Regions from separate parts of the Fructobacillus tropaeoli genome, predicted to be linked through region 4. Evidence: riboswitches for the same ligand, from Rfam matches in the RefSeq annotation. Region 4 holds a riboswitch; each other region holds the start of a gene.
The links. Region 4 has a riboswitch for thiamine pyrophosphate ahead of thiS (sulfur carrier protein ThiS). Riboswitches for the same ligand answer to the same signal wherever they lie in the genome.
Positions count from the first base shown of each region.

Region 1: another riboswitch for thiamine pyrophosphate. It lies ahead of FT12353_RS02600 (TenA family protein); the one in region 4 lies ahead of thiS (sulfur carrier protein ThiS).
Region 2: another riboswitch for thiamine pyrophosphate. It lies ahead of FT12353_RS07240 (solute carrier family 23 protein); the one in region 4 lies ahead of thiS (sulfur carrier protein ThiS).
Region 3: another riboswitch for thiamine pyrophosphate. It lies ahead of FT12353_RS07120 (3-oxoacyl-ACP reductase); the one in region 4 lies ahead of thiS (sulfur carrier protein ThiS).

Region 1 covers NZ_BOJU01000002.1:100,329-108,303, forward strand. Annotated here, with positions in the region: gene thiM (hydroxyethylthiazole kinase) at 1-472, opposite strand, end outside; gene thiE (thiamine phosphate synthase) at 469-1,116, opposite strand; gene thiD (bifunctional hydroxymethylpyrimidine kinase/phosphomethylpyrimidine kinase) at 1,130-1,945, opposite strand; gene FT12353_RS02600 (TenA family protein) at 1,942-2,598, opposite strand; TPP riboswitch at 2,742-2,830, opposite strand; gene FT12353_RS02605 (MarR family winged helix-turn-helix transcriptional regulator) at 2,964-3,422, shown strand; gene FT12353_RS02610 (PH domain-containing protein) at 3,624-5,204, opposite strand; gene FT12353_RS02615 (PH domain-containing protein) at 5,194-5,664, opposite strand; gene FT12353_RS02620 (pyrroline-5-carboxylate reductase family protein) at 5,759-6,520, opposite strand; gene FT12353_RS02625 (amino acid permease) at 6,673-7,975, opposite strand, start outside.
Region 2 covers NZ_BOJU01000005.1:42,968-50,942, reverse strand. Annotated here, with positions in the region: gene FT12353_RS07255 (SDR family oxidoreductase) at 1-437, opposite strand, end outside; gene FT12353_RS07250 (acyl-CoA reductase) at 440-1,915, opposite strand; gene FT12353_RS07245 (LuxE/PaaK family acyltransferase) at 1,927-3,048, opposite strand; gene FT12353_RS07240 (solute carrier family 23 protein) at 3,041-4,357, opposite strand; TPP riboswitch at 4,480-4,583, opposite strand; gene trpA (tryptophan synthase subunit alpha) at 4,812-5,606, opposite strand; gene trpB (tryptophan synthase subunit beta) at 5,599-6,807, opposite strand; gene FT12353_RS07225 (phosphoribosylanthranilate isomerase) at 6,807-7,583, opposite strand; gene trpC (indole-3-glycerol phosphate synthase TrpC) at 7,570-7,975, opposite strand, start outside.
Region 3 covers NZ_BOJU01000005.1:14,137-22,111, reverse strand. Annotated here, with positions in the region: gene FT12353_RS07130 (hypothetical protein) at 16-579, opposite strand; gene FT12353_RS07125 (ABC transporter permease family protein) at 780-1,517, opposite strand; gene FT12353_RS07120 (3-oxoacyl-ACP reductase) at 1,684-2,439, opposite strand; TPP riboswitch at 2,541-2,630, opposite strand; gene FT12353_RS07115 (hypothetical protein) at 2,827-2,976, shown strand; gene FT12353_RS07110 (NINE protein) at 3,274-3,543, opposite strand; gene FT12353_RS07105 (glycoside hydrolase family protein) at 3,787-5,331, opposite strand; tRNA gene FT12353_RS07100 (tRNA-Glu) at 5,682-5,753, opposite strand; gene FT12353_RS07095 (ABC transporter ATP-binding protein) at 6,126-7,022, shown strand; gene FT12353_RS07090 (ABC transporter permease) at 7,015-7,975, shown strand, end outside.
Region 4 covers NZ_BOJU01000003.1:5,878-13,852, reverse strand. Annotated here, with positions in the region: gene FT12353_RS04125 (D-alanine--D-alanine ligase family protein) at 1-666, shown strand, start outside; gene FT12353_RS04120 (universal stress protein) at 730-1,188, opposite strand; gene FT12353_RS04115 (replication-associated recombination protein A) at 1,647-2,936, opposite strand; gene FT12353_RS04110 (YueI family protein) at 3,005-3,379, opposite strand; TPP riboswitch at 3,635-3,724, shown strand; gene thiS (sulfur carrier protein ThiS) at 3,852-4,049, shown strand; gene thiF (sulfur carrier protein ThiS adenylyltransferase ThiF) at 4,055-4,708, shown strand; gene FT12353_RS04095 (thiazole synthase) at 4,712-5,482, shown strand; gene FT12353_RS08505 (hypothetical protein) at 5,500-5,685, shown strand; gene FT12353_RS04090 (MFS transporter) at 5,703-6,758, shown strand; gene FT12353_RS04085 (Zn-dependent hydrolase) at 6,748-7,947, shown strand.

The sequences.
Region 1 (7,975 bases), on a different contig from region 4:
CACCGAGCTTTTGAGCCGCCTTCTGGACAATTTCAACCGGGTCAGCCGTACCACTACCAGCATCAATACCGTGGCTTTCCCATTCCACTTCAGCCAAAGTTGCTACCTCACCAAGGTTACCGCGGACGATGCTCACCTTGACTGATTCCAAGATTTCCTTGGCCCGCTTTGACCGCAATGGCGTCGCACCAACGGCAACAGGATCAAAGACAACTGGAAGGTCCAATTCGTTGGCCGTCTTTCCACTATTAATCATCACCTTTTGTGAATTTTCGGAAGTTGAACCCAAATTCAAGGTTACGGCGTTGGCGATTTTCGTCAAATCAGCTGCATCCAGTGGGTCCTCGAGCATAATTGGAGAAGCGCCGATATAGGCAATGGCATTTGCGACCAATTGGGGGGTAACGCTATTGGCTACGTTCAAGACGATGGGCTGGTTCTGGCGAACGGCAGTTAAGATTGTTTGACTCATTTTGTTACTCCTCGTAATTTCTGAACACTTCGTTGAATATCATCGCTAGCGGTAATAGCCGAAATGACGGCAACACCCGCAATCGGCAACTCTGCTAATTCCTGGCAGTTCTCCTCATGGATACCACCAATGGCCACAACTGGCAGCGGACTCTTTGACGCAACCGCCAAGACACCTTCTGGCCCAATGGCCTCCTTGACCTTTTCCTTACTGGTCGTTGCAAAGGCCGGTCCAACACCCAAGTAGTCAACCACTGCCAAATCAGCTTCACTGGCAGCCAGCTCTTTCAAGTCGTGGACGGATAAACCAAGCAGCAAATCAGGGGCGACTTCATGGATTGCTCGCACCGATGTATCGCCTTGACCAACATGCAGGCCATCCGCCTGAATGGCCAATGCCAAAGGCAGGTCATCATCCACATACAAAGGCACATGAGCCGCTTTCGTAATACTCCTGATTTTCTGGCCCAACGCCACTTTTTCCGCTTGGTTCAACTTCGAGTGGTCCTTTTCACGGTACTGGACAGCCGTTACGCCGGCATCACAGGCCTCTTGAACCACGCGAATTACTTCGTTTGGATCGTCATTGACGTTTTGGCTTCCCACAACGAGATAAACCGTTAATGATGCAGGATCAAAATTCATTATCTTTTCCCTCTTAATCTTCTGGATTCGACCATTGGCCATGATTCAAAGGACCGTGACCATGACCGATAACTAGCGGATGCCCGATAATGGCATTCATATAACGGTGGCCCTTTTCAATTGCTTCTCGCAGAGAATCACCTTGGGCCAAAAAGGACGTAATCGCAGCCGAGAGGGTGTCCCCCGTCCCGTGCTTACTTGACGTTTCAACCTTTTGTCCTTCTAGCCAGAAGCCTTCTTCGTTTTCCAATAAGACATAATCATAAATCACTGGGCCTGCACCATGGCCACCCTTAACGATGACGTTTGGAACGCCCAATGCTTGAATCTTTTGACCAGCAGTAACCATATCATCGCGGTTACTGATTTTCATATCGGCTAATAGTTCGGCTTCGGGGAGGTTTGGTGTCACCAGTGTGGCTAATGGCAGCAAGTGATTCTTCAAGGCCGCAATGCCGGCTGGGTCGAGCAAGGTCGCCCCACCCTTGGCGACCATTACGGGGTCAACCACGAAGCTCTTTTGTTGGTAGTGACGGATGTTTTTCGCTACCTGAAGGACGCGCGCTTCGTCGAAGAGCGCACCCGTTTTGGCTGCACGGACATCAAAGTCGGCCATCACCGAGGCAAACTGTTGGTCAATCACGGCCAAATCAGTTGGATAAGCACCCTGCACACCTAGTGTGTTTTGTGCGGTTAATCCGGCCACCACGACCGTCGAATAAGTCTTGCAAGCCTGCATGGTTTTGATATCAGCTTGCATACCGGCACCACCACCAGAATCAGAACCAGCAATGGTTAATGCTGTCGGATATTGGTTTGGATCAATCATTTTGTTGCCTCCATTCCCTGCAGGAAGAATTGATTTTCATACTTTGTTGATTGGATAAAGGCAGCCAAGGCTTCCTCTTGCACCTCAGGGCTCACTTGCTCGGCCGTCTGATTAACCAAAGCTAACATTGGTCGCGTCAAGCCCTTGTCAATCCCACGGTAATAGCCCACCCATGGCATAAATGGATTATCTGGCTTAATGAGGCCATCCCGAATCAACAAATCAGCTAAGTAGGCATAGTCGTAAGGGCAGGCAGCCAAGGCAACCAAGCCGATAAACGGATCCTTTTCGACTGATTTGGTCATGTGGTTAACGTACTGATCCGTGACCGTTGAATTTGGATACTTCCCCTCTTGGATGCTCTTGTCGTCGGTTTCAGCCAAGTCCAGCAAAATCTTGTGCGCGGCATATTCGCGGTCATCGTCGGCCACTTCGGCATCGATTGTTTGTCCGGTTAATGTCTGGCAAACCTGTTCATACAGTGGCAAATAATGACCTAAATAACGGTAATCTTGTTGCACGTAGTAGAGCAGCGCCTCAGGATTAACTTCCCCAGCAATCATTGCTTGGATAAAGGGATTGGCATAAAAATCAGCCTTGTGTTCTTCCATCACTTGCATAAAGCGGTCGGAAAACGGCAGCGTCTTCGTCATTTTTTCTCCTCAATTATCAACTTTATTTTGGCAGACTATGGGGTTGCAGTCGCCATTTAGACAAAATAAAAAGCCCTCAGCCTGAGCTGAGGACTTCTGGCCTGTTGACGGTTACCGAACATGGGCAATGTCTTTAGGATTTCAATCCGTTTTTCGAAGTTTCCTGCGACCGTGCTAGCGGCATCAGGTTCAATGGGTATAATCTCAGCTCAGGGCACCCCAACTTTATTTATCACACAAGCAGTATAGCACGGAAATTAGAATCCGTGTGAAAAAACTTCGTTGTGGGTACTTGCTACCCGCTATGAAATCAGTTATATTATAAGTATACTTACAGATTAATTCTAATACCAAGGAGGTTCCCCATGAGCCCTGTCAAAACCGCTTCACTCACTCGCTACATGGATTCAACCAATCAGAAGTTTTTCAACTTATATACTGACTGGTTCCGCCAAATGAAATACCGTCTTCGTGAGCTTGACTTGACCCACCCCCAATTCCAAATTTTGGCCACCGTTCATGGCCTGAGTTTACAAAATACCGAGATTACGCAAATTATGGTGGCTAAGGCAGCGGACGTTGATGCCATGACCGCTTCGGCTATTATCACCAAACTGAGTCGTGAAGATCTTTTGGACCGCTACCCAGGTAAGAAGAACCCACGCTCAAAAGCCCTCTCCTTAACTCAGGCTGGCGAGGAAAAACTGCAACAAGCATTAGACATCGTCAATCAATTTGACCAAGACCTCTGGAGCCAATTTGATGCCACTTTGCCAGAAAGTATTGACCAGGCTCAAGCAGTCGTCAAAACCCACCACTTCTAAGATTGTCGAAGCATCGCATCACAAATTGAAAAGAGCCGAGCATACATAATTGTATCCTCGACTCTTTTTTCTTTGGCCCAAAAATCAGTGCAGTTCCACCACTTAATTGTAGTGCAAGTAATAGTGGCTCTGCCGCCTGCAAGCAAGCATGACGGTTCAAACCACTTTTGATTCACTAATTTCTGCAACGAATGCACCGTTCTAACCAAGTGATTGGTACCAATCAAAGATGGCTTTGACCTCCTCCATTGGCAAGTAGCGAGCAGTCAAAACCTTCGTACTGGTATCAGTTCGGACCACCACGGCAAGGTGGGCTCGCTGATTACGACGAGCTAGCCACCAACTCTGCTTAATGGACAACGACTGAATCTTATCCCAGGCAATGTAGGTCGTAATCGTTTCGTAGTTCTTCGCCGTTTTTAAAACGAGAACCTGGCCGTTAACCACTTGGGCAGTTGTCGCCTTCCCCTTATACCAGCCGGCACCGACAACGAAGGCCAACACAAGCAAAACCAGCAAAACAACGAGCGGCAACCGTTGAAAAACATAGATCAGGACGGCAGCGACGGGTAAGGTCCAAAAAAGGCCGTTACGGATCATTGTCAAAATCTGATAGGTTGAGCTACTGGTCTTTTTGATTGGCTTGCTTGGAAAATTAGGCAACCACTGTGACAAGTAGTGGTCAACAGCTCCTGATTTTACCATTGGAATCAAGGTCGGTACGTTTTTAGAAACCTTATCTTCGCCATTTTCGTCTGTAATTAACCGTGTCTTGACCGTCGAAAGGCCCAGTGCCTGCCGAAAAATATTTTGGCGGACCTCAACCGTTTGCATCCGGTTAATCGACAGATGCATCGTTTGTCGTTCGAAAAGTCCCCGAGCAATCGTTAAATGACCGGCATCATGGTGAACTTCAAAGCCAAAATACAAAATCACCGTTCGCAAAACATTAAAAGCAATCACGATTAAGACAAACAGAACCACCAGCAAGACGATCATCAGTGCGCCCAGACCCAGAACATGATTAGTAAATTCCTGCTCAAGCCAATGGCTGACTACCCCTTTCTGATCTAAGTGAACGAACCCACCCAAAAATATAAAGAATTGAAAGATGACTTCCGGCGTCGTCACGGCATAGGTAATCAAGGATAGAACAGAAGCCCGATAAGAATCAGCAGAAAGCCTGCTAGAATCATTTGACCGCAACGAGCTTGTTTGAGTGGCGGTTTTCGGGTCATTCTCAACATCAAACGACTGCCCCTGCGGGTCTTTCTTGTCCACTAACTCATCTTGTTCCTGTGTCGCTGGTCCTTCATTTTGCGCCTGAACTTTTGCGCGTTCAATCAAGGTGGGCAGATTAGTCGTTTCATCCTGTCGCTTTTGCTCAAGAACAAGTGCCACCCAGGTTGGTACAACGGAGAGGGAAATCTGATTTTGCTTGGCTCCCTTCCCCCCAGAATCAACGGCAATCTCCTCCAAATGGAATGGTTGTAGGAAAAACCATTGCTTTCGGTGGATATTTTGAATTTTGTGGTAAGGCAAGTGGCGCACCTGCCGTTCTAACACACCCGACCGGTAAATCAGTTCGCTCTCCGTGAGTTCATAGGTCGTCATCCAGAAGCTTAAAATGGACCAGATCAACAGTGCTAGGAAAAGCAAGACCCATTCCCACCAAGTAAAATGGAAAAAGAGCAATATGGCCAAGCCTAAAGCCACCATATTTTTCAATTGTTCGTAAAAACTCAAAATAAAAGCAAGGGGATGTAAGTGCTTAGCCTTCATGGCGAGCCTCCCTAGCCAACGTCATGACCCTGTCCTTAAATTGTTCAGCTTCGACCTCCGTTAAGGCTTCAATTTCATGACCAGATCCCCCCGTCAAAATATGCACCTGTTGTAATTTAAACAACCGTAAAATCGGTCCCTGGTCCAAATCGACGTTCTGCACCCGAGCAATTGGAATCGCAGTATGGGTCCGGAAGAAGAAGCCTTTTTTGATTTCAACATCCGTTTCGTTCACCATAAAGTGGTAAAAAGCATAACGGTAACGGACCAATAAAATGCCAACGACAAACCACAGTACAATGGCCAAAAAGAGCCCCCAGATTGCCCAAATTGGTAGATAAAACTTCAAAAAATGTTGTAGCGCCCAGTTTCCAGCGAAGTAAATGGCTAAAATCACAATGGCGCCAATGACTTCCATGATATACCAGACCTTTTTAATCGTTGCTGGTAATGCTTGCATCGTTCTCTCCCTCTCTCATAAAAAAATGGGGCTAAGAAGTAGTTTGGCTTCTTGGTCCCAAGTTATCGTTCACTCATTTAAAAAGTCTGAGCTTTTAATCACCGGCAGCTGCCAAAATGGCGGCATGCACTGCCCCACGGAAGCCGTGCTGATCTAAGGCTAAGACGCCCTTAATCGTTGTACCCCCAGGTGATGTAATCTGCCCCTTCAAGTCACCCGCGGACAAATCAGACTGTTGTGCCAATTGCGCCGTCCCGGCAACCACTGAGGCCACCATCTGACCCGCTTGCTTTCGATCCATGCCCTTGGCAACGGCCGCGTCTTCCATGGCGTCCATCAAGACGTCGATAAAGGCTGGTGAGCAACCACCGATGGTCCCGGCGATGGCTAATTGGTCTTCCCTCACAACCAAGACATCCCCAAGTGATTCCAAGACATCATGGACCACCTGATCGTTTTGGCCAGTCACGGATTCATCGGCTGCCAAAGCAATCGTCCCGGCCTGAACCGCAACCGGAATATTTGGAATAAAGGTTGTGACCGGGTTCTTTGGGGCTGCCGCCCGTAAATCAGCGTTTTGCACGCTGGCAGCTGCAGAAAGAACAATGACCTTTTCAGAAAGACCAGCTGCGACGATTTTTGCCAAAACTGCCGTCACCAGCTTAGCTGGCACCGTCAACATCATCACATCAAAGTCTGCCTTCACCAGGTCCTCATAGGTGCTCACCGCTGAAATCTGCAAAGCTTCCGCCTTTTTGGCATTTGATGAATACCCCAAGACTGTGTGTCCACCTAATTTTAGTCCTTGAACAAGGGCTGTTCCCATGTGTCCAAGACCGACAACTGCAATTTTCATAAATCCTACTCCTTTAATCACGCTTACCCTCATTTTATCACAGTTCTAACCTCGCCTTCTGACAAATCAGTCGGCCCCTACCTAGCTAATCAAAAAATGCCCCGTCCCTGTTCACACAAGGACGAGGCACAAACTGATTTTGATAGTTCAGCTTAATTTTTCTTGAACTTAAAAAAAGCGATAACGGTCAAGAGCACCATCCACAGGGCGGCTAACAAAGTTGTTACCGTCGCGGCCGGTGTGACCAGCAGGATGACGAAAATCAAGGCCAAAAAGGCAATCGTCAGGTAGTTACTAAAGGGTGCCAGGGGCAATTGGAAGCCATGGCTCTGCTGTCCCTTCGTCGCCTTGCGAAAGCGCAAGTGCGTGACCATCAAGGCCATGTAAATCAGCAAGAACGCCGCTGAAGCCATTGATGAAATCAAAGTAAAGGCATCCGTTGGGAACAAGTAATTAACCACCACGGCCAGGCCGACAATCAACGTTGATAGGTTAATGGCGGATTTGGGGATGGCATTCTTGTTCAACTTCTTAAAGCGTGACTTTTCGCCAACCAATGAATACAACATCCGACCCGTTGTAAAGAAGGCGGAGTTGATAGCGGATGCGGCTGCCGTCAAAACAACGAAGTTAATCACGGCCGCTGCCGATTGAACCCCGATACCAGAGAACACCTGGACGAATGGTGATTCACCAGCCTGGTAGTTGGTCCATGGTTGGATAATCATGATCGCCGACAAGGCACCGATATAAAAAATCAGAATTCGAATCACAATCGAATTAACGGCCCGCGGAATCGTTTCCAACGGATCCTTCGTTTCGGCTGCGGTAATCCCAACGAATTCAACACCCAGAAAGGCGAAGAAGGCCATCTGGAAGGTCGACAACAAGCCCTTACCGTGGTCAGCCACTAAACCATGTGACCACAGCGTCGAAAACTGGGTCACACCCATTGACGTCTTCACGTGTCCCAGGGCCAAAATCAGGCCGGTAATAATCATTGCGACAATGGCGACAATCTTAATCATAGCAAACCAGAATTCGGTTTCCCCGAAGATCTTAACCGCAATCGTATTAACAAAGTACAACACGATGAGAAAGGCTAATTCCCATGGCCATACCGGCCAATCAGGGAACCAATAGTGCATGTATGTTCCAATCGCCGTTAGTTCGGTCATTGCAATCACGACCCAACCAATCCAATAAGTCCAGCCTAACACGAAGCCGGCTCGTTCACCCAAGTACTGGGTCATAAAATCGATAAACACTGGTTTTGAATCATCTGATACTAACAATTCACCTAGGGCGCGCATCATCGCGAAGACAAACAGCCCCGTGATAATATAAACCAGCAAAATGGCTGGCCCGGCCTTATGAATCGAAGAACCGGCTCCCAAGAAAAGCCCGGTTCCAATCGTCCCACCCAGGGCAATCATGGCCACGTGGCGGTGAGAC
Region 2 (7,975 bases), on a different contig from region 4:
ATTTGAATAATCCGGCCGTCCTGGTTCGCCTTTAACAAAGGTAAAGCAGCCTGGTTGACATTGTAGGCAGCCTTGACCGCCCCCTCAAATTGTTCCTGGTAATCATGCCACGGCATCGACTCCGCCTGATGACGGGTTTTTGGATTAAAACTATAGTGTCTGAGGGCATTATTCACCACAATGTCCAAACCAGCAAAATTATCGACAATCGTCGTCATCATTTTTTGCACTGCTTGCTCATCGCAAACATCCGCGGCCAAAGCCACTGCTTGTCCGCCGGCTTTCTGGATTTCTTGTACAACTGCAGCCGCTTTTTCCTGATTTTTCAAGAAATTGACGATTACAAGTGCTCCCTCAGAGGCAAATCGTTTGGCAATGGCAGCACCGATTCCACGGCTAGCTCCAGTCACCAACGCCACTTGATTTTCTAATAGCATCTTTACCACTCCACATCTGTATCCAAGTGTTCAGCCAAACCTTCTGCACTTGGCTCAATATCTGTAAACCGCAATAAATCTAATAAATTAAAATGACCATCGTGGTGCCAGCCAGGTCGTGCCCGAGTCATTTCACCTAGGGCAGTAATTCGACACAGACCCGCTTGCCCCAGCGCATCCGTGATTGGTAGCAAGCGTTTTGGTGCTACTGCAACACCAGCAGTTTGTAAGTACTGACGATATGGCTTTAAGTAAGCTGGTACAGCCAGCAAATCATCGACGGCCATCACATGGATGAACCGATTTAATGGCGAACTCGTAAAGGTCGGCTGATTGTGATAGACAACAGTCCAATCTGTCTTTTTCGGGCTAGAAAAGACCGTCAAGCTGTCATCATCGATGGCTTCCAATTGAAATTGCGCCCGTAAGCGGTTGATGGCTGAGGCCTGTTGGTCGTCCAGTTCAGCCCGAGGCCATCGTTGTTGCTTGCTGGCCAAATCAGCTGCTAACGCCCTGGCAAAGTCCTTCGGTGACAATGCACCGCCACGCTCAACGAAAATACACTGTGGCGACAGGCAGCTTTGCTGATCATAAATCGCCACGTCCGCACCGGCCCGATTAACGGTACCTTGGTAGCGGTCTGTCGCCAATGACTCCTGGCCAACCAAGGCAAAGCTGATTTTATAGCCATAATGCAAAAATAAATGGCCATCCGGCACCAATGCCTGAACCTTCTTCACAGATTGGTCGGAACCATAAGCAATCGTGGCATCCGTGTTGGCCGCGGCCGCCTCTTCGACTGCCGGTTTGCTGCCCCCTTCCCACGGAAAGATGGCTAAGCAGCCCGCCAACTTGGGCTCAACCGCTAATAAACTTTGGCCAAAGAGCACCGGAAAAAGTGGTTCAGCGAAAGAAGTTTTCCCAAAGCTGGCTGATTTTACCAACAGCGTCATCACGAGTGACCAGACCTGGAGGCCCGGAATATTACCGGAAAAAACGTGAAAACTTGTTTTGGGACCATAGGCCTTCGTCAGACTCCCGGATGCTTGTGGTTGAAAAGCATCCAAAATCGCTGGGTTTGTCAATTCCGTATTTAAGAACCGGCGCAACTCTTTGGCACGAAAGAGGCGCATATAGCGCCGAATTTCTAAGTTAATGGTTTCCTCGCTGTACCCCGTGATAACCGGTAATAGCTTTAATGCCAACTGACGCTCTTTGTATTCTGGGTCCGTCCACTTTTCAGCGGCAGCACTAATTATCGTCACGATTTGTTCGACCGAAAGTTGACTTAAAAAAGCCTGCTGATGGTTTTCCAATGCCTTGATGGTCGCTTTGAATTCCGCCTCCGTCAAATCAGGATACTGTAAGTCATAGCGTTGGTCACCCACCGAAATCGACCAGGTTTCCAATTGATCAAATTGGCTCTCGTTTGGTGCCAAGAACAAGTTAATTTTTGTTGTCTCTATTTCTTCAGCCATTACGACCTCTTTCATGCCTGATTGGCTTGCAGTAGTTGATCAATCGAAATCGAACACCCCTTCGACTCCGCCCCAGCGATTCGACCGAGCAAGGTAAAGCCAGCTTCATCCTGGACTGCTAAATCTTCTGTTAAAATGCCCAAACATGAGTTCCAGTTTGAAAGATCGTAATAAGCCAAAACCCCCTTTTCACCCGGCGTAACTGGTTCCAAGGTATCGGTATCTAAAATTCTGACACGAACCCAAGCCGGTGTTTGCTTACTATAAATTGGCTCCAACCCCTGGTTGAGGCGCCACAGGTTCTGGTCATAGCACTGTGAACTAATTTCCGTCATGCCATACATATTTAAATAATAATCACGGCTGACGCCAAAGGTTCCTTCCAAATCAGCTAGCAGCTGGTCTTCGCTAACTTGACGCGACTGACCCTTGAAACCACCAGTATCAAAAATCCGACTTTTCTCAGCCAGGTGGAAGACTAATTTCTGCTGTTTTAGATAATCCAAAAGATGGACGTAGGAAAAACTAGCCCCTAATAACATCACAGGACGCTGGTCCTCTTCTGCCGCCTTCAAAGCAGCGACCACGCCCTGGTAATCGATACCGTCTTGATTGACGTAAGCTCGACTATGTTGGTCACCAAACTCGGCAATGGCGTGACTAACATAATGAGCCAAAGAAGAATTTGCTAAGTGTTCTTCATCCGAGAAAAGACCGATAATCGTGATTCGATCAACGTCTGGAAGGACGTACTGCTTGAATGGGGCCTTCATCGATTCATTCCAAACAGCAAAAGTTGGATGGTAGCTATGACTACGGTGGTTTTTATCCGTTGTCCCACTCGACATAAAAACGGCCTCGTCCGCCGTAATTGGTGTTGTCGACAGTGTTAACTTCTTGTATCCCTGAATCGGCATGAGTGGAATATCTTGCCACCGATGAACCATTAACGGACTTTTTCGTTGTTGTTGCGCATATTTTTTATAGGGTAAATTATGGTCAAATTGATATTGAAATAAATCGAGGGCCAGCCGGTTAAAATCCTCATCGCTTTCATGATGGCCGTCCATGACTTGGTGCTGATCAATAAAACTCAGAATTTCTTCTTGAATCGCTGCAACTGAATCACTCATGGTTCTTTTCCCTTCCAAAAAATCCTGGTATGACAATTAATAGGATATGCAAAGTCACAACCGACAGGGCACCAACTAAAATACTATTTGAAAAGAGTGACTGATAAATACCTGAAAAGCCCTTTGCATAAGATGGCAAGGCAATGGCCAACAACAAAGACAAACCAATACTCATCCGTGTTGCTTCGCTCTTATCAGCCTTCTGCAGGGTTGCAAAGCCCGTCGTCAACAAAGTCGCCGCTGCCGGCAAAAACATTCCACCAATCACTGGTGCTGGAGTCAAAGCCAGAACTGCCGCAAACTTAGGCACGAACCCTAGTAAAATCAGCAATCCCCCGGCCAATAGAATTGGCTTACGAGAATGAACCCCCGTCAACTTCATCACCCCTAAGTTTTGGGCAAAAGCGGTTGTTGGGAAACCACCAATCAAAGAGGAAAGCATTGAACCACCCGCTTCACCAGCAATGCCACGGCTAATACGCTTTGAGCTTAATTCTTCTTTGGTAACATCGGCGGATGCTTCATAAACACCCAAAGCTTCAACCACCGCCACTAAATAAGCGATGAAGAAGGTCAAGAAAATATCCCAATTAAAACGAAATAGTCCATATGGGAACAACCGTGGTAAGCCAAAGAGCGGTTGGCTTTTGACGCCTGACAGGTCAATCATCCCCAAGCTGGCCGCCAAAAGATTGCCGACTACCAGGGCCAACAAAAAGGAAAACTTACGCCAGTAACCGCGGCCAAACAACGATCCCAAGACAACAATCAAAGTGGTCACCACGGCCACCAGCAAAACATTCGGTGCTGCGAAGCCTTTTGTTCCGGGCGTACCCCCTAATAATTCCGACATTGTAAAACTTGAAAGCGAAACGCCGACCAAAAAAATAATGGTCCCGGTAATCGCAGGTGTCAGCTTCTTGGCTAAGCGATGAACCCAGCCAAATAACGACATCAGCAAAACAATAAAGCCACTGAGAAAGACGGCGCCACCGGCGGCTGGCAAGCCCCCAGTTTTACCAGCGCTAATCATTAAGGCGTCAAAGGCCGCTGAGGGTCCTTGCACAATCGGCAGCCGCGCTAATTTTGAAGCCTGCAAAATCGTCACGAGACCAGATGCCAAAAAAATAGCACTGATCAAGTTCGTCGACAGGGCTAACGAGAGGCCCGCAGCTGAGGCAACAAAAATCGGGTCCAGCCAGACATTGGAAACAAAGATATGTTGAATACTAATCAATAGGATCTGACCGGTGCTTAATGGTACCTCTTCCGGGGAACTTTCTTGCTGCTGATGGTTCTGTTGAATCATTTTTTCTCTCCTAAAATTTAATTCATCAATCCACCCTGAACAGTCTTTACCAGCAAAAGAAAAAGGTTGAATTCATGATGAATTCAACCTCAACCAAAAAGCCCTTAAAAAATGACCCTTGTTAACGATATTAGTTGCATTCCTACGCTGGTATTAACCAGATCAGGTACATAGGGTCTAAGACATTTCTGTCTAATCTCAGCGTGATGCTCCCCTTGCGAATTAATTAATTTTTTTCAGTATAGCATGAAATTTAAAATTAGAACAAATATAATGCACTATTAATCCAAAAAATTCGAATCTAGCCCACTAACGACAAAAGGCAATAGACGAACCAACCAAAAGTAAGCAAAGCCACTCAGCAACACCATTAACTTTAAAGTCACTCACAAAGCCGGTTTAGGTGTTAGCAGGGGTACTTGCTTTTGACTAATCCGTTAAGCCTCTTCGACCGTTAAGCCTCTTCGACCGTTACGTCATCAACGGCAGCACGGATTTCCTCGGCGTATGCCTGTAACTTTGCCGGTGCCTCTTGACCATTGTCAGCCACAATCTGGACACAGGCGGACCCAATAATGACCCCATCGGCCAATTCCGCCATTGTCCGTGCCTGGTCGGCAGTATGGACACCAAAGCCAATGGCCACCGGTACATCCGTGACCGCCTCAATTTGCCCAACAACCTCCGCTAAATTAGAAGCAAAGGACTCGCGAGTACCCGTCACCCCCAAAGAAGAAACCAGATAGATAAAGCCGGTCGCTTCTTTGGCAATCATTGAAATGCGCTCACCAGACGTCACCGTAATCAACGGAATCAAATCCAAGCCGTGCTTGTCAGTAAAGGGAGCCGATTCCCCTCGTTCTTCATAGGGCAAATCGGGGATAATCAGGCCATCAACACCGAATTTTTCACAGTCGGCAGTAAAACGCTCATAGCCGTACTGGAGGACAACGTTTAGATAGACCAAGAAGACCAACGGCACTGCTGTTTGCCGTCGAATTTCCTTTACAGCTGCAAAAATCGATTCAATCGGCAAATCAGGGTCACGCAGCGCCCGTAAATCGGCCGCCTGAATAACGGGACCATCGGCGACTGGGTCGGAAAAAGGAATCCCAATTTCAACCACGTCGGCCCCGCCTTCAGCCAAGGCCACAACATTTTTAACAGTTGTTTCCATGTCTGGATCATTAGCGGTGACAAAGGCAATAAAGTTTTTATGGTTTTTAAAGGTCTGACTAATTTTACTCATGAATTTCAACCCCCCGATACTTGGCAATCGCGGCCACATCCTTGTCGCCTCGGCCAGATAATGTGCAGACAATGACCTGGTCTTTTGGCAATGTTGGCGCTAATTTTTGCACGTAGGCCACGGCATGGCAGCTTTCGATGGCAGCAATAATGCCCTCTTGCTTGGCAATGTACTCAAAGGCAGCCACGGCCTCATCATCGGTGATACCAACATATTGGGCCCGGTGTTCGGCTGCCAAGGCGGCGTGTTCTGGCCCAACTCCTGGATAATCTAACCCAGCCGAAATCGAATAAACCGGATTAATTTGGCCACTGTCATTTTGCAAAAAGAGCGACTTCATGCCGTGAAAGACACCCAACCGGCCCTTTTCAATGGTCGCCGCCGTCAAATCAGTATCAACGCCCTTGCCGGCCGCTTCCACCCCAATCAAGTCCACCTCAGGATGGTCGATATAGTGGGCAAAACTACCAATGGCATTGGAACCACCACCGACACAGGCAATAACCTTATCGGGTAAGCGTCCCAATTGGTCCTGAATTTGTTGCTTGGATTCCTGGCTAATGACACTTTGAAAGTCACGCACCATCTCCGGATAAGGATGAGGGCCGGTTGCCGAGCCCATCACATAAAACGTGTCCTCAGGTCGGGCCGCAAAGTCCTGCAGAGCGGCATTAATGGCATCCTTTAAGACCATTGATCCGGAAGTCACGGCATGAACCTTGGCCCCAAGGAGCTCCATCCGATAGACATTCAAACGCTGACGGTCCGTGTCTTCCTTTCCCATAAAGACTTCACATTCCAGGCCAAACAAGGCGGCAATCGTTGCCGTGGCCACCCCGTGTTGACCGGCACCGGTTTCGGCAATCAAGCGTTTCTTGCCCATCCGCTTGGCTAGCAATGCCTGGCCAATCACGTTGTTAATCTTATGAGCTCCCGTGTGGTTCAAGTCCTCGCGTTTGAAATAAATTTGAGCACCACCAAGGTCTTCCGTCATGTTTTTAGCATAGTACAACAGCGATGGTCGGTTAGCATAATTAGCCAGTAGGTCAGCCAATTCCGCCTGAAAATCAGGGTCAGCCTTCGCTTCCTGGTAAACATCGGCCATCTTATTCAACTCATTCATCAAGGTTTCCGGTACATATTGGCCACCATACTCTAAGAACCGACCGGCCTGTTTCTTTGTCTTGTATTCTGTTTCCATTACTTTCTCTCCTCTTGATGGGCAATGGCTACCAGTGCCACCATCTTGTTTAAATCTTTATGTCCCTTTGTTTCCGCCCCAGAACTCACATCAACGAAAGCAGGCTGATAAAGCTGCAATAAATCACTTAGATTATCGGGTTGAATCCCACCGGCCACAAACAAGTGAGTCGGTGCTAAACCAACTAACCGTTGCCAATCTAATCGTTGGCCGGATCCGGCACCAGCATCAACCATTAAAAAATCAACTAGGTCAAGATCCCCGTCTGGGTGTTCGGCCAAGCCGCCATTAAAATCAGCTAAAGCCGAATCACTGTCTGCCTTTTCGTCCGAACCACCATTAAAATTGGCTAAAGGGAAATTACTATCTTGACGCTTTTCCAAACCGCCATCCTGCTCTTGTGAGCGACGGAGCCGAAGCTGATTTTGCCAGTCCTTAGCCTGATCAATGGCATCATCCCCGACCAGGGCTTGGATAATCGGCACGCCGGCCGACTGCAACTGCCGGGCCTCGGCGATTGGCCGCTGGCCATGCAGCTGAATCATTTGAATCGTTCCCGTTTCAACTAATTTCAAAATCGTTTCGACCGGTTCAGCAACGAAAACACCGACCAATGGAATCCGCTCATCCAGCGCCTTGCGCACTACTAAAGCTTCCTCTGCCGTGACCTGGTGGCGACCAGGAGCAAAGACCACTCCCGCCAAATCAGGGCGCGCCTCGTTGGCCATCAAGGCCTCTTCCTTAGTCATCAAGCCACAAATTTTAATCTTGGTCATGGGCCAGCTCCCCCAATCCTGCTTCAATAAAAGCCTTTGGATCAGCCGCTTTCATCAGGGCTTCCCCGATGAGCACACCATTGATTCCTAAGGATTGCAGGTGGGCAATATCTGCCGGCTTTTTCACGCCACTTTCGGCAATAAAGGCAACAGAATCGGGCACCAAATCAAAGAGTCGTTGGCTATTGTCAAAGGAAACGGTAAAGTCCTTTAAATTGCGGTTATTAACCCCAATCATCTTGGCGCCGACGGCCAGTGCTTGACTGATTTCATCCTCGTCATGTGCCTCGACTAACACCGCCAGTCCCAGGCTTTCAGCCAGGTTCAAATAGGCTTGCAAGTCCTCTGGTGACAAAATCGCCACAATCAACAGAATGATTTTTGCGCCCGCG
Region 3 (7,975 bases), on a different contig from region 4:
GATATAATAACACCTTTATCGCTCCTGACTCACCAAGTAGTCCTGGTAGGCCTGCCGGTTTTGCTTCACGCATTTTTTCAACAATTTTTCAAAATAATCAGCTGGACTTGTTCCAATAACAGGATTTTCTCGCCGACTAAGAGTTGTATGAACAAAATCACCATCATCAAAATCTAAAAAGTTTGCCGCAATGGTCTTAGTCTCTTCGGTTTCCGCAACCACTTCATAGTGCTCAATTTCATCAAAGTTTTCAATGAAATAAAGGTTGCCGTCGGCATCAGCATGGTCCAAGTCGTAAAACAGGTACTCCGTCTTCACGTCAATAAAGAGGCCGTCGCCGAGGTTTAAAGCATTTTCATCCTCGAATTGCTTCTTTAAATAGTCATGAACCTCTTTTGGCGTGTGAACATCAAAATCAAAGTTATTATCATTCTGCTGATTTTGCTCAGCCAATGCTTGATTAACTTCTCGCTTCAGCATTGCCCGAATGATTCGACGGCGTCGTGCTAAATGGTGTGCCTTCACAATTGCAGTCAAAAACAGCAAACCAATGATAGTCAATGAAACCAAGAAAAACATTCTAACTCTCCCAAACAATTAAAAATCAGGACATTTACAGACCTGATGTTCAACTGGACCTAATAGATTTTGTACCAACCTTTTAAAACCAGATTGGTAACTGACTCCATTAGTTTAACTCTCTTGTTGTCAGTTTGTCTATCATTCTAATAACAATTTGTAGAACTTATGTTCGGCCGTAAAAATAAAACGCACAATCATTAATGGCTCGTCCCAGCAATTCCTTGCTGGTCATCGCTTTGAAGTGGGCTAGACTCTGGGTGCACAGCAAAAATTTGTTGTGCTAAGATACCTTCAAAATAGTCGGCCGGACTAACGCCCAAAACATCATTTGTAGCCTTACTTAATTCAATATCGGCAAAATTGTACCGACCCATATCCGCAAAACGAACGCCAATCACCTTGGTCTTCGTCGTTTCTTCGCGTACCTTGTATTCCTGCACAGCAGAAAAATCTTCTAGTAAGTATTTCTGGCCACGCATTTCTGAGTCACCTAAATCAAGAAACATTTGTTCATTTTTTGTATCAATAAACAGACCATCCCCCATGTTTAACGGATGAATTTTTTCCATCTGTTTCCACGCTTGGTCACGTTGTTCAGCAGGTGTTAACGCAACTGGCTGAGCGATTAGTGTTTCAACATCAGTATCATCGGCCACTGCTGGGCTGATTTCTGCAGTATTTTCAGCTTCTGCTTGATCTGACGCACTTTCATCATCAGGATGGCGCGAACCATAAATCCAAGCAGAAATCAGAATTGCCGCAATTACCAGAATAGTCAATAAGATGCCTGTCTTGTGGTCCAAAATAAAGTTCAAAATATTCAAGGCAATATAAAGCAAAATCAGATATGGCAGCATCTCAATAATTTTCATCGAAAGCCAAAAAGAAAACCATATCCCAATCAGCACAATTGCAATCAAGCCAATAATAACCATTGTTATTCCTTCTCTCTAAAAAAATTATTTGATGGCTAGCAATCAGCCGTCAGTAGTATCTACTCCTGATTTTAACGCTAATGATTCTAGTTTACCTATTACACTTTGCTTTCTTTTTTGACAAAAAAAGCAATGCCCGTCTTGGACATTGCTGAATGTACTTCAATTAATTCATTGTCAAACCGCCGTCAACCGTCACGTTTTGTGCCGTTAACCCCCGGCCCTGATCACTACTACCAAGGAAGAGAACGGCCTTGGCAACATCGCCTGGTTCCGTCACCTTTCGCAGCGGCGTTGTCTGCTTGATGTAGTCAAACACTTCTGGCGTTGTGACCGCACTGGCGTCCGTTGTTTGCAGTAGACCACCTGAAACCATATTGACGTTGATCCCAAATTCACCCAGCTCAACAGCCAAATTACGGGTAAAGCCAATCATGGCAGCCTTGGCCGTAGTGTATTCATGGTAAGCCACAACGGGATTTTGGAATAAATTAGTCCCAATATTAACCACTTGTCCAGCTTTTTGCGCCATCATTTGTGGCAAGGCACTTTGGGTCACATTAAAGGCTCCCTTCAATGTACCATCGATTTGCTCCTGATAAGAGTCCCAAGTCAAATCCTTAAAGAGCTTCTGTGCCACTGGATCAAATTTAAAGTTAATAAGGGCGTTATTCACGACCGTGTCAAGTGAGCCAAATTTAGCAACGGCTTGTTGGACCATTTGATCAACCTCGGCTCGATTCCGGACATCAGCTTGAATAGCCATAGCGCGGTCAGGTCCGATTTCTGCTACCAATTCTTCGGCCTTCTCTTGACTATGGTAATAATTAATCACTACCTGAAAGCCATCTTTCGCGAAAGTGCGTGCAATTTCCGCTCCCAAACCTCGGCTACTTCCCGTAATCAAAACTGTTTTCGACATTCCTCTACCTTTCCTTTTAGAAAGGCATCTCAACGACTGACCTTATGCCGTTTGCTGCAAATAAAAAGGTGCTTTCTTGATAGAAAGCACCACTAAAAAATTCATTAGCAATGACACTTTCCTCCGCTAGTATTAACTAGTTCAGGTTCAAAGGGTTCTTCTCAGTCAAATCGACGCCCCTAGCGTTGCTTATATTTTACCATATGAAATCAGCCGTCAACCATATTTTAGACTGATTTTAAAATCAAACATTTAACGGCTTGATCATGACTGATATGCCAGCCCAAATCCTTCAAATTTCATAAAAAATCAGCTCCTATCATTGAAAAATGTGCCGCTTTACTTACAATGAGGATAGAGAGTTGATTGAAAGAACGGAGGGAACCTATGAAAACAAAGGTCATCACCGCTAGTACTGCTAAAGGCTTTGAACAAAATTTAAATGCCGCTATCAGCAATTTAGAAGCTCAGGGTTATGAGGTGCTATCGATTTCGCCCTGGTCCCTTACCTATCGCACCATTATTTTATATAGGTAACCTGATTTTGCATGAAAGGAAGATAATCTGATGAACAATAAAAATAAAGAAAACGAAGACGAAGACCAACAGCCACGAGACACACTCTACACGCGCCCATGGTTCGTTATTATCGGAATCATCGCTGTGCTGAGCATGGTGGGTTACGTTGCCCTACTGGGTTGAACTAACTGCTACTAATACTAAATCACAGCATTTAATAATCCGCTTTAATAACATCAAATAAAACCCACCGTTCAGTAACGGTGGGTTTTATTAGTTAGTAGCTATCAACTATCTTTTTCACGAAAATAACTTTTAGTTGGCGTAACGACCGTTAATAAATGTTAATTCATTGCTATGGTTGTTTGATCCATAGGCTTTTACAAGCGCAATCACAAAATCGACAAAGGGCCAAATACCCAAAGTAATCCATGAGCCGATAAAAAGCTTGAACAGCCCTAGACCGATTTGTCCTCGAATAAAGCGGTCAACACCAAATTCACCGACCAAAAAGTTGCAAATCCAAACAAAGACATGCTTGTTTACAGTGTTAATCTTTGCGTTACCATCGTATACAGTATCCATATATTTTCCCCTTATGTTTCAAGTAATTCAATCAAAAATGTCCAACTACAATTTTATCATTAATTTTACTTTAGTTACATAGAAGATGTCGTTTTGAAGACGATATTTTCATAAAACAGATTAAAAAGATTTTGATTAATGACTAATTCGTTGACCCTAACCATATTTTTAGCGCAATCAGTTAATTCCAAATTATTTTAATTAACATTCCGAAAACCAAATATATTTAGCCAATCAAATGCGTCATCTATAATCATATTCCTTACAATTAACCGATACTGGCATATTTCCACCTTGCAATGACAAAGTAGTTGACTGATTGTTTTTCTTCCCCCACTTAAGCAGTGTATAAACCTGGTGTGAGTCAGTAAATTCAATTTCAATTGATTTTGTATCGAAATAAATAGTCAAATGCGTATCTGTTAATCCTGGTTTTCCATAGGTAATATTTTTAGTTTCAGCATTGTAAGTAGAATTATTGAAATTCCCTTTCATGCTTCTTTTGGTTCTAATCCAACCACCGTTGATGTCAAACATCAGTGTCGAAATGTTGTCATCTTGCCGAACGTCAACAACAAATACTCCTCCTGGTTGACCACCTTGTATGTCAAAATCAACCACCTTGCTGTTATCAATCGTTCTCAAATATTCTCCACCTGATGGAATATCATGATAAACATTGTAGTCATCATTTGTTGGGAAAGTGCGGTCGACCACATCACGAACGAAAAGTTGCAAAGAATAACCAGACGGTGCTGAAGCGTCTTTAACCATTTTGATATCACGAAACAAAGCACATGTCGTGCCTTTTTTCGTTTGATTTCCGTCAATGCCAATAACCTTCTCATTAGCATAAGCCCAGTTATTGACCCACGAACTAGTAATCAAAGTCTGTTCATCCACCTTGCCAAAGTTTGATCCATAATAGTCAGTCCCTAGGTCAATTCTAACTGGCAATGTCTGATCGTTTTGCTTGGTAAAGATGCCACTACTGTCAATTGAGCCAATCAAATAACTCGTTCCAGTTGTGTACCCCCAGTTATAATCATTAGCGCCAACAAATTGAACCGCGTGACGAGTGCCATCATCTGCCATCATTGTGACAACATAAGGACATTCAACGATACCGTGGTCCTTCCCATCCAAAAAGGCATCAGGGTTCCATGACGTACTGCCAATATAACTCCAGTTTTGGCCATCTGTTGATGAATAAGTACCGACTTTGTCTCCCTCAGCCATATACATCACCCATTGACCATTGTATTTCATCACATATGGATCACGAAAATCAGGATAATTATCTAAATTAGGCATAACCGCTAAATCAGATAGAGGTTGATAAGAGTGTCCATTGTCTTTTGAAATCGCCGCCCAAATTGATTGCTCACCGCAATTTACCGCACCGTAACTTGAAAAGAAAGCTACGAAATCCCCATCGGTTGTTCCAGCAATTGAGCCATCACTAATCACAACAGAACCAGTAGCAACTGAGCCCCATTTAACTGTTGGGTCTAATTTTCGTGATTTAATCGCAATATCTGAATCATTCACCCAGTGTGTCCCATCAATTGAAGTTGCATGTTGCCAATTCGAGTTCCCTATTTCATTGTTAATGCCCCAAGTTGGTTCGTTCAGATAGTAAACATGCCAAAGTCCACTACGATCTTGAAAAATTGACTGCATATCATTCATAAAACCAGCAGGATTTTCCAAGTGGTGTTCCTGGTTATAACTAGGGTCTGTCTGTGGTGTATAATTTACTGTTTTAAATGTATTAGAATCGCACATGTCTAACTCCCACTTTACTTTTAGTTACCCACTTTTAAAATGATTATTTGTTACCCATCTATTCGTTAACTAAAGATACAATGATTATTATCATGTTCAGCCAAATCCTGGATAATATCAAGGTCATTTTTGACAATTTATAACTTCGATCCCCCCTTTTTGGGGGCTTTTTTTGGGGCAAATTTGGGGCAAATTATCAAAAAAGTGTCCTATGAGGCAAATTTGGGGCAAATTTTCGACTTATTTTGAAAGACTTTGCTAGACATTAAACCGTATGAAAACGTTGATATATAGCCATTTAAAAAGAAAAAAAAGCTATACGGTGCGTGTTAGCACCGTATAGCTTGATATAGCCCCAGAGGGAGTCGAACCCTCGATTCCGCGCTGAGAACGCGACGTCTTAACCACTTGACCATGGGGCCATGGTCAACAATACTTAAATAGTTTACTAGATTATTGGCCACTAGTCAATTAGTTTTTTCGCTCTTTCTAATTAAGTCCACTATTAAAACTGCTAACAGAAAGAATAATCATTCCTTCTAATTGTTTATAAGTCTATCCAGCATATCAACCCACACCCATTCTAACCATCTTCAACTCTCGCCTTCATCAGATTCGAACCCCGAGCCAAACTGTGAGATAATGAGGATATTCGAGCAAATGCTGAGTTCTGATTTTTACGCTAACTAATAAACCGTCTGCCCTCAACCAAAGCAACGGCCGAGCACTCTTAGCTAACGCAAACAATTAAACCCTCTTCATCCATTTTGCTCATGTACGTTAGGAGCTTTATCATGATTACTCTTTCCCACCTATCAAAAGCATTCGGCGGCCACCAAGCTGTTTCCGACCTCTCCTTTACCCTCCAACCAGGTGAAGTTCTCGGACTAATCGGACAAAATGGTGCCGGCAAAACCACGACTTTTCGGATGATTTTAGACTTTATCCAGGCAGACGATGGTACCATTTCCTGGGATAACCACCCAATCGACGATCATTTGCGTCGGAAAATCGGCTTTTTACCCGAAGAACGCGGTCTCTATCAAAAGCAAACAGTTGAAGAACAGGTCGTCTACCTGGCCCAACTTCACGGCATGGAGAAAAAGGCCGCTAAGAATGCCCTCAAAGACTGGATGGACCGATTACAAGTTGTCGGCGAGCCCGGTGACTTGGTTCAGTCCCTGTCAAAAGGAAATGCCCAGAAAATCCAAATGATTATGGCGCTGATTTTCGAACCAGAATTTATCATCCTTGATGAACCTTTCTCAGGCTTAGATCCCGTCAATGCTGCCATTTTTATGGACGAAATTAAGCGTCTCAAAGCTCGCGGAGCGATGATTATTTTTTCATCGCACAATATGGACAACGTCAGCCAAATTTCAGATCAACTACTGATGCTCAAAAAAGGTCGGACTGTTCTCCAAGGCCCCGTTCAGGCCATTCGTGAGTCCTTTGGACGAACCCGCCTCTATGTTGAGGCCCCCCATTTGACGAAATCAGACTACTTGGCGATGGCCGGGGTCATTCACGCTGAACCAAAGGACGGTGGCTATATGCTGACACTTGCCTATGAAGCAGCCGGACGACAAATTTTTGAGGCGGTAACTCGCAACGGCTACATCCCCGCCTTCTCACAACAGCCACCAACCCTGGCCGAAATCTTTAAAACGGAGGTCAGCACCAATGACTAATCCCACACTCCTAGTTGCCAAACACACCTACCTTACCCGCCTGAAGAAAAAGTCCTTCTGGTGGTTAATCATTTCACCGATTCTTTTAATTGCCGCAGCCGGTCTCCTGGGTTATAGTATTAGTTACTTTTCAAACGACCAACCAGCCAAGGTAGCCATCATTGGTCCCAGTACCAGTCGTGAAGCCATTAACCAATCGGCCAGCAAGATGAACATCAAGGTCTCATCAATCACCGACGAACAATCCGCCCAATCGGCCTTGAAAAAACAGACAATCGATGGCATCCTGACCCTAAATGATGGTCAAGGCACATTAGTCACCCAGCAAAAAGCACCAAAAATTGATAAGGATCAATTACAAGCGGTCCTCAGTAAACTTTTCTTGACCACTCAGGCTGAGAATTACGGGCTGACTGCAAGACAAACCGCAGCACTGATGACGCCCTTTAGTCTCAAGACAACGGTCCAAAACCAATCAAGCCAACAGGATGCCGATAATAACCAGGCTGCAAAGGCGGCCATTTCAGTTGCTGTCACCATTATCGTCTTACTAATTGTTTCCACCTATGCTTCCTTAATCGGTAATGAAATTGCCAACGAGAAGTCATCACGAATTATGGAAACCCTGCTAGCGGCCTCATCAGCCCAGGCGCAATACTTTGGCAAGCTCCTTGGTATCACCGGTCTCTTGGTCACCCAGCTCCTTTCCTATGTCGTCCTAGGGATAGGAGCCAACCTCTTCGGTCAACAAATTACGATGGTTAAGCAGGCGCTTTCCTACCTAACCGCATTGACCCCGGGATTTTTGACTTATACGTTTGTCTTCATCATCGTAGCCACTGGACTGTACCTGATTTTGGCAGCGATTGCGGCTTCGTTAGTGAACGATACTTCACAGGTTTCCCAAGCAATGGTCCCTGTGACCACCCTGGCCATGATTCCCTATGTTGTTG
Region 4 (7,975 bases):
GATGACCAGCCACTGACATGGGCAACCGTTGAAAAAGAGTTGGGTTCACCTGTCTTTGTTAAGGCTGCCAATCAGGGATCATCTGTCGGTATTTCACGGGCAGAAAATGAGGCTGAATATCAGGCTGCCTTAGCTGACTCCTTCAAATATGACCGCAAGGTCTTGGTTGAAGCAGCCGTTAATGGTCCTCGTGAATTAGAAGTTGGTGTTATCGGTAACGATGACATCTTGGTTTCTGAGATTGGTGCCCACCAAGTTCCGGACCAGGGTGGTGATGGTAAGGGCTGGTACGACTACAAATCAAAGTTTGTGGATAACTCAGCCGTTGCCTTTGAGATTCCCGCCAAATTACCAGAAGATGTTACGGCTGAAATTAAAGCCATGGCAAAGAAGGCTTACCAGGTCTTGAACTTGGCTGGGGAAGCTCGGATGGACTTCTTAATTGACGAGAATAACGTTCCTTACCTAGGGGAACCAAATACGCTGCCAGGATTTACGAACATGTCCTTGTTTAAGCGCTTGTGGGATTATTCCGATATCAACAACGCTAAGTTGGCTGACATGATGGTACAATATGGTTTTGAAGCTTACGAAAAGGAACAACAAATTTCTTATTCATTCGAGTCATTGGGTGAAGAGAAGGTTGGAACTTTCAACGGTCAATAATTAATAATATTAAATAAAAAATGTCCCTTGCTTTTTACGCAAGGGACATTTTTTTACTGATTTTTACTTTTGAGCGAGCTTTTCGCAACGAACAACCAAGACGTCGATTGTCGCCATTCGAGTGACGAAAGCAGTGACAGAACCAACAACTAAGCGCTCAACAGTGTTGAGTCCGGTTGCCCCAATCACAATCAAATCAGCTTTGATTTCTTTTGGAATATCGGTTGCGATCATGGTCTTTGGTGAACCGTAGTCAATTCGATATGAAACGTTTGAAAGGCCGGCATCAGTGGCTTCCTTTTTATAAGTTTCCAATGACTGACGTGCATCTTCTGTGATGGTATCAATCATGGTGTTATCGAAGGATGTGATGTTTTGAATGGCGCGGGTATCAATGACATTAGCAATCACTAATTCAACGTTGCCGTCTTCTTTTGCCAGGGCGATTGCGCGCTTTAAGGCCGCCTCAGCTTCCTTTGAGCCATCCACTGGAACCAAAATCTTCTGGTAAGACTGTGTCATCGTAAAGACCTCTCTTTCTTTCTAGGTTCATTATAAGTCTTTTAAGACAAAATAAAAAGCGGCCTCTACGGAATAGAAAATTAGTTGATATTAAAAGTTGAATTAGTTGTTTGGATACCAGTAAGAGCCCACAAAAAAAGCCCGCCCGAAGGCGAGCCGTGGGTCATGCCCACGATACTCTATTGGCACCGTTAACCGCTACTCAGATTTTCCTCGAAATTATCGAGGTGGGCGTTTCACCGGGGGCTTTGACTACCGAACGAAAGGGCATGTCATGACCTGAGGATCCCCGTCCAAAATAAAAAGGTTGTAAGGAAAAAGCTGTTAATGTAGCAATGCGTATACCAGAGTATTCACTAATAGTATACTGATTTTGTCTAAAAATACTAGTCTTGACATTCTGATTTTTGTGAGTAATCATCAACAAAAATTGTCGCTCAAAACCGGATTGGTATTGTTTATTTTAAGCCACGACGCTGTTGATTTTTAAGACTTTGATTGACGTCTTTTAACTGCTGCTCGAAATTCGAGTTACCCTTCGGCTGGAAGTAGGCGTCATCCTTGATGGCATCTGGGAGGTATTGCTGAGCAACCCAGTCATTTGGGAAGTCGTGAGGGTAGATATAGTCGTTACCGTGGCCGAGCTTCTCGGCGCCCTTGTAGTGACTATCGCGCAGATGGTCTGGGATAGATTGGGCCTTTGAGCGGCCCGCTTGGGCGATGGCAGCATCCATCGCGGTGTAAGCCGAATTTGATTTGGGCGATAGCGCTAATTCAATAATGGCATTGGCCAGTGGAATCCGTGCCTCGGGTAGTCCTAATTTTTCAGCGGTTTGAATGGCCGTCACGGCGCGTTGAGCACCATTCGGATTAGCGAGGCCGATATCCTCGTAGGCAATCACAATCAGGCGGCGAACCAGGATTTGTAGGTCGCCGGCAATAATCAGTCGGGCAGCGTAATGCAGGGCCGCATCGACATCCGATCCTCGAATTGATTTTTGTAGAGCCGAGATGATGTCGTAATGGGCATCGCCATCCTTGTCGGCTACGAGTGCCTGTCGTTGGCTAGTTTCTTCAACGACCTCCAGGGTCACTTGGATAACCCCACCTGCATCCGGCTTGGTCGAAAGGACCGCTAATTCCAAGGAATTTAGGGCGGAGCGAAGATCGCCGTTGGTTGCCTGGCTAAGGTGGGTGAGGGCTTCGTCGGCTAGGTTCACTTGATAGTTGCCAAGACCGTTTTCTTTATCCGTTAGTGCCCGTTTGATGGCCTTTTTGATGTCTTGGTCACTTAAAGGGTGGACTTGGAAAATTTGGGTTCTGGAACGGATAGCTGGCGTGACGTTTAAGTACGGGTTTTCCGTCGTTGCACCAATTAAGATGATGGCACCCGATTCGAGGTGGGGGAGGAGAAAGTCTTGCTTGACTTTGTTGAGACGATGAATTTCATCTAAAAGCAGGACGACGGTCCCTGACATCTTTGCTTCCTCAGCAACGACCTGCAGGTCCTTTTGCGAGTCGGTCGCCGCGTTTAAGGCCCGAAAGGCAAAGTTTGTCGAACCGGCAATCGCCGAGGCAATCGAAGTCTTACCGGTTCCAGGTGGACCGTAAAGAATCATCGAGGAAAGACGCTTGGCTTCCACCATCCGCCAAATGATTTTATTTTCGCCGACTAGGTCTTCTTGACCAACGATTTCTTCAATTTTTGTTGGCCGCATCCGGTAGGCCAGTGGTTTTTGTCCGAGCATGAAGACTCCTTTATCAGTGTGACTTTGTCTTGATAAAAAAGAAGCCGGTTGAAACCGGCTTCGTCAGGTTACAGGTCAATTGATTCCTGGTTTACGGCTGATTTTGCCGCAAGAACGACCGCGTAGGGGTCATCAGTTTGTGTTGTTCTTTCAAAATCGGATAGAAGGGTGTAGGGGTGATTGGTGCTGACGGCCATTTGCAAGTAGTTGATGTAGGCATCACCACAAGCATCCTGGTCAATCAGTAAGGTCGTATCCGGCCAGTTGGCCATCCGTGCCTTGAGTTCATCTTGAACTTGGCTATCGTCGGCCTTTGATTCTTTAACGGCCGCGACTACTCGTTCACGAAAAGTGCCTAGGTAAAGGCGCTGTTCATCAGGGTTAATCTTGGGACCACCATTACCTTGCTGCCCCTGTTCTAAACGGCTGTTAACATCATCCATTGGGTTATCCTCCAATTACTTTACTACAGACAATTATACGGAAAAAGCTGTAGAGATTAAAGGCTTGTCTGCTATTTTCGGGTGTTATCCAACATTTGTCGGTGGATTGACCTAGTCTGTTGATTGCCGCTAATGAAAAATCAGTAACGATGAAAATTTTATTAGAATTGGTCTAGTAAATCCAGTGGAATTTTGTCCTGCTTCTTGAGTAGACAGGCTAAAAAATCCATGTTATATTGATTTCGAAAATTGAATACGAATTATCTGGGGTGCCGGTTGGCTGAGATTATACCCATTGAACCTGATTAGATTAACGTCTGCGTAGGAAGATAGTGATGATAGTTTTTTTGAAAGCTGTTTTTGCGTTTTTGACGTGGAAACAGCTTTTTTTGTTCAATTTTTAACAAAAGTGGGTAGTGGCTGGCATGAAAAACTGATTTTTCGGTGGTCGGACCCAGAAGGGAGAAAAAAGATGGTGACAATTAATGGCGAACAGATGGACAACGTCGCAGGTGTAACGGTTTTGAGTCTACTTGAAGAGCAAAACAGTCATCACGAAAACGTGGTTGTCGAACTCAATGGTCAAATTTTATCGAAAGCGGCTTTGGCTGAAACGGTGCTGGTTGAGAACGACAAAGTAGAAATTATTGCCTTTGTAGGTGGGGGTTAGAAAAAATGACAACGATTGCAATTGATGGTCAGGCGGTGGAATCCGTCTACCTAAAAATGAAGGATCGCAATGTGGCTGACAGTCAGGAGAAGTTGGCAGCCGCCCATGTGACGATTGCCGGTTCGGGAGGACTAGGATCAAATATTGCCATTGCGCTGGCCAGGGCCGGGGTTGGTCATTTGACCTTGATTGATTTTGATGAAATTGAGCATAGTAACTTGAACCGTCAGCAGTTTAAATTAAGCCAGGTTGGTTTACCAAAAGTCTTGGCCCTGAAGCAAAACATCTTGGAGTTTAACCCCTTTGTGGAGGTGACGACTTGGCAGGAACGAGTGACGGAGGGCAATGTGTTGAACCTCTTTACCGGTGCTGATATCATCTGTGAAGCCTTTGATGATCAAAATGCGAAAGCAATGCTGTTAAGACGGGCGCAAGAAGTTTTGCCAGAGACACCAATCGTGATGGGCAATGGCTTAGCTGGTGTTCACGATGCCAATCAAATTCAAACCGTCCGGCAAAGTGACCATGTTTACCTTTGTGGTGATGGCCAGACCAAGGGAGCAGAAGGATTGATGGCCGCTCGTGTCCTGATTTGTGCGGGGCACCAGGCGAACCAAATCCTACGTTTAATTCTAGAAAAAGAGACAGTAGAGGAGTAAAAAATGTCGACAAATGATCCATTGGTCATCGGTGGCCATCAGTTTGAATCACGCTTTATTTTGGGATCTGGTAAGTACTCATACGAGTTGATTGACTCAGCGGTTAACCATGCCAAAGCGGAAATTATCACGATGGCTCTTCGCCGAACGAGTGTAGCTGAGGAAAATATTTTAAATTTTATTCCACAGGGGACAACCATCTTGCCAAACACTTCGGGGTGCACGAACGCTGAGGAGGCAATCCGGATGGCGCGAATTGCTCGTGAACTGAGTGGGAGTGACTTTATCAAATTAGAAGTGATTCCTGATAAACAGTATTTGATGCCCGATAACTATGAAACGTTAAAGACAACCGAGGTTTTGGCCAAAGAAGGCTTTATCGTCATGCCCTATGTCTTGCCTGATTTCAATATTGCGAAGCAATTAGTCGATGCAGGTGCAGCTGCCGTCATGCCATTGGGCGCACCAATTGGTACTAATAAAGGGCTTTCGAACAAAGATTTGATTCAAATTTTAGTTGACGAGATTGACCTGCCAATTATTGTGGATGCCGGAATCGGCCGTCCAAGTCAAGCAGCCGAAGCCATGGAAATGGGTGTCGATGCCATCATGGCCAATACGGCAATGGCAACAGCGGGGGACATTCCTCTGATGGCCGAAGCCTTTCACTTAGCGATTGAAGCTGGTCGCAAGGCCTACCTGGCCAAACCAGGACGAGTATTGACGAAAAAGGCGGCACCATCATCACCATTGGCAGGCGTGAGCCTTGGTTAAAAAGGAAAGGAACGACCATGATCCAGCCGAAACGGGCAGGGCTTCATCTATCATTAGCACAGAAAATCATCTTGATTAATTTTCTTGGTTGGGTTTTTATCTATGCCGATCGGACAATCTTAAATCCAGTGATGCCGGAAATTCAACGATCTTTTGGTCTGAACCATGCTGAATTGGGACTGATTTCATCTGTTTTTTTTTAACCTACACGGTTAGTCAGTTGCCGTTTTCACGTCTAGCGGACGGTCATTCGAAGAAGGCTATCGTCGCTTTGGGCTTTATCTTCTTTGCGGCAATGACTTTTTTCTCGGGTATCGTGCCAACCTTTACTCTTTTTCTACTGGTGCGGGCCCTGGTAGGCCTAGGGCAGGGTAGTTTTTACGGCCCAGCCTATGGATTAATTAATCAAAACCTTAGTGACCGCCATGCAACTTTGGGCATGGCCATTATTAATAGCGGGCAGGGTGTTGGACAGATTCTGGGTACCTTACTGGCCAGTACGCTGGTGATTCAAAATCAGGACCACTGGTCAACTCCTTTTTTAGTGATTGCCTTACCAACGGTGATGGTCGGTTTCCTGTACCTGTATGGCTTACCTAAAGAGGGCCGGTCAATTCGGTATGGGGGAAAGTCGGTGAATGCACGCGGTGGCCAACAGCAATCACTCATCTCGTCGTTAGCAGCAAAATTAGCGCCAAAAATTTGGCGACCATTCTTTAAGCGGCCGCTAATCGGTGCTTATTGGCTTTTGTTTTGCTCGATTTATGGCCAAATTGCCATGTTAACTTGGTTACCGACCTTTTTGTTGGGAATGAAAAATATTGACCAACGTTTTGTCGGTTTGATTGCTTCGATTGTGCCCTTGATTGCCATTCCAAGTGCCTTAATTTTGGCAAAAAAATTAGATCAAACAGCACATGCCAGGCGGTTTCTATACCTTTTTGTACCGTTATCAGCCTTGGCATTGGTGTTGGGAAGCTTGAGTCAAAATTCAAAGCAGATTGTTCTGGCACTGATTTTGTATGGGTTGACCGGGAAAATGACCATTGACCCACTATTGTTGCAGGTCATTCGCCGCCATGCACCAAAGGGGCGAGTTGCCACAACATTTGGCCTTTATAACTTTTTGGGGATGTTGGCCTCGATTACGGCGCCATATCTGACGGGCTGGTTAACGGATGCGACGGGGTCTTTGGCGGTTGGTTTTGATTTGGCAGCGGCCTTGCTGTTGTTGGGATTACTTGGTTTTGGATTGAGTCAGAGAAATGCAGGATAAAAAAATTACTGACCTCTTGGAGAGTTTTCAAGCAATTGGTCGCACGAAAAATCAGGGTTATACGCGAACGGTTTATGACCAGGCCTGGTGTCAGGCACAGAAGCAGTGTGTCAACATTATCAAGGAATTGGGACTGGTACCCTGGGTTGATGAAATCGGCAACTTGTATGCGACTGCTGATTTAACTTGGCCCAAAGAACCTGTAATTTTGGTTGGTTCGCACCTGGATACGGTTGTCGATGGTGGCCTATATGATGGCCTTTATGGCGCTTTAGCTGCTGTCTTGTCGGTTAGTCAAATCGTCAAATCAGGACAACGGATGGGGCGGCCGCTCGTCGCTGTTATTTTTTCAGAAGAGGAGGGCTCACGCTTTGATGCGACCTTTACGGGATCGCAGTACTTGCTCGGGCGACATTTGAAAGACTTTGAGCATCTGGTTGATGCTAGAGGGCAAACTTTCGGTCAAATTCGCCAGGCGGCAGTGGCTGCCTTGAGTCCCTTTGTGCAAACGGCGTCACGCTTAAAAATTGCCCAATATCTCGAACTGCATATCGAGCAGGGGCCGATTTTAGAGAAGGCAGGTACCGATATTGGCATCGTGACAACCATTGTTGGTCAAGAACGTTTTTTGATCCAGTTAGCGGGTCAGGCTAACCATGCGGGAACAACTCCGATGGATTGTCGTGACGACGCCCTACGACGGGCAGTTGGGTTGTTGGCAGACCTCTATCGTGAGTTAGCGCAGATTCCTGATTTGCGCTATACCATTGGGAAAGTGCAGTTAGAGCCCAATGTAGCCAATGTGATTCCGGGATTAGTCACTTTTGCTTTAGACTTACGCCACCAAGACCAGTCGGTCTTGTCAGAAGCTGTTGGTGTGGTGGCTGAGCTAGTGGACCGGTATCGGGCAAAACTTGAGCGCACTACGGCGGTTATGCCCACCCAAATGGATGCGGGTCTTCAGGAGGAGATTGCAGGGGCATGCCAATCGGTTGGTCTGACGCACCAATTTCTACCATCTGGTGCAGGTCATGATGCGCAGGTGATGGGGGAACAAGTGCCGACTGCCATGATTTTTGTCCCCAGCGTTGGCGGGGTTAGTCATGTACCGGAGGAGACGACAACACCAGCAGATTTGGAAAATGGCCAACGGGTTTTGACGGCCGTTTTGGCAAAATTAGTAGGGTAGTATGAACAGAAAGAACCATTCCTCAAAC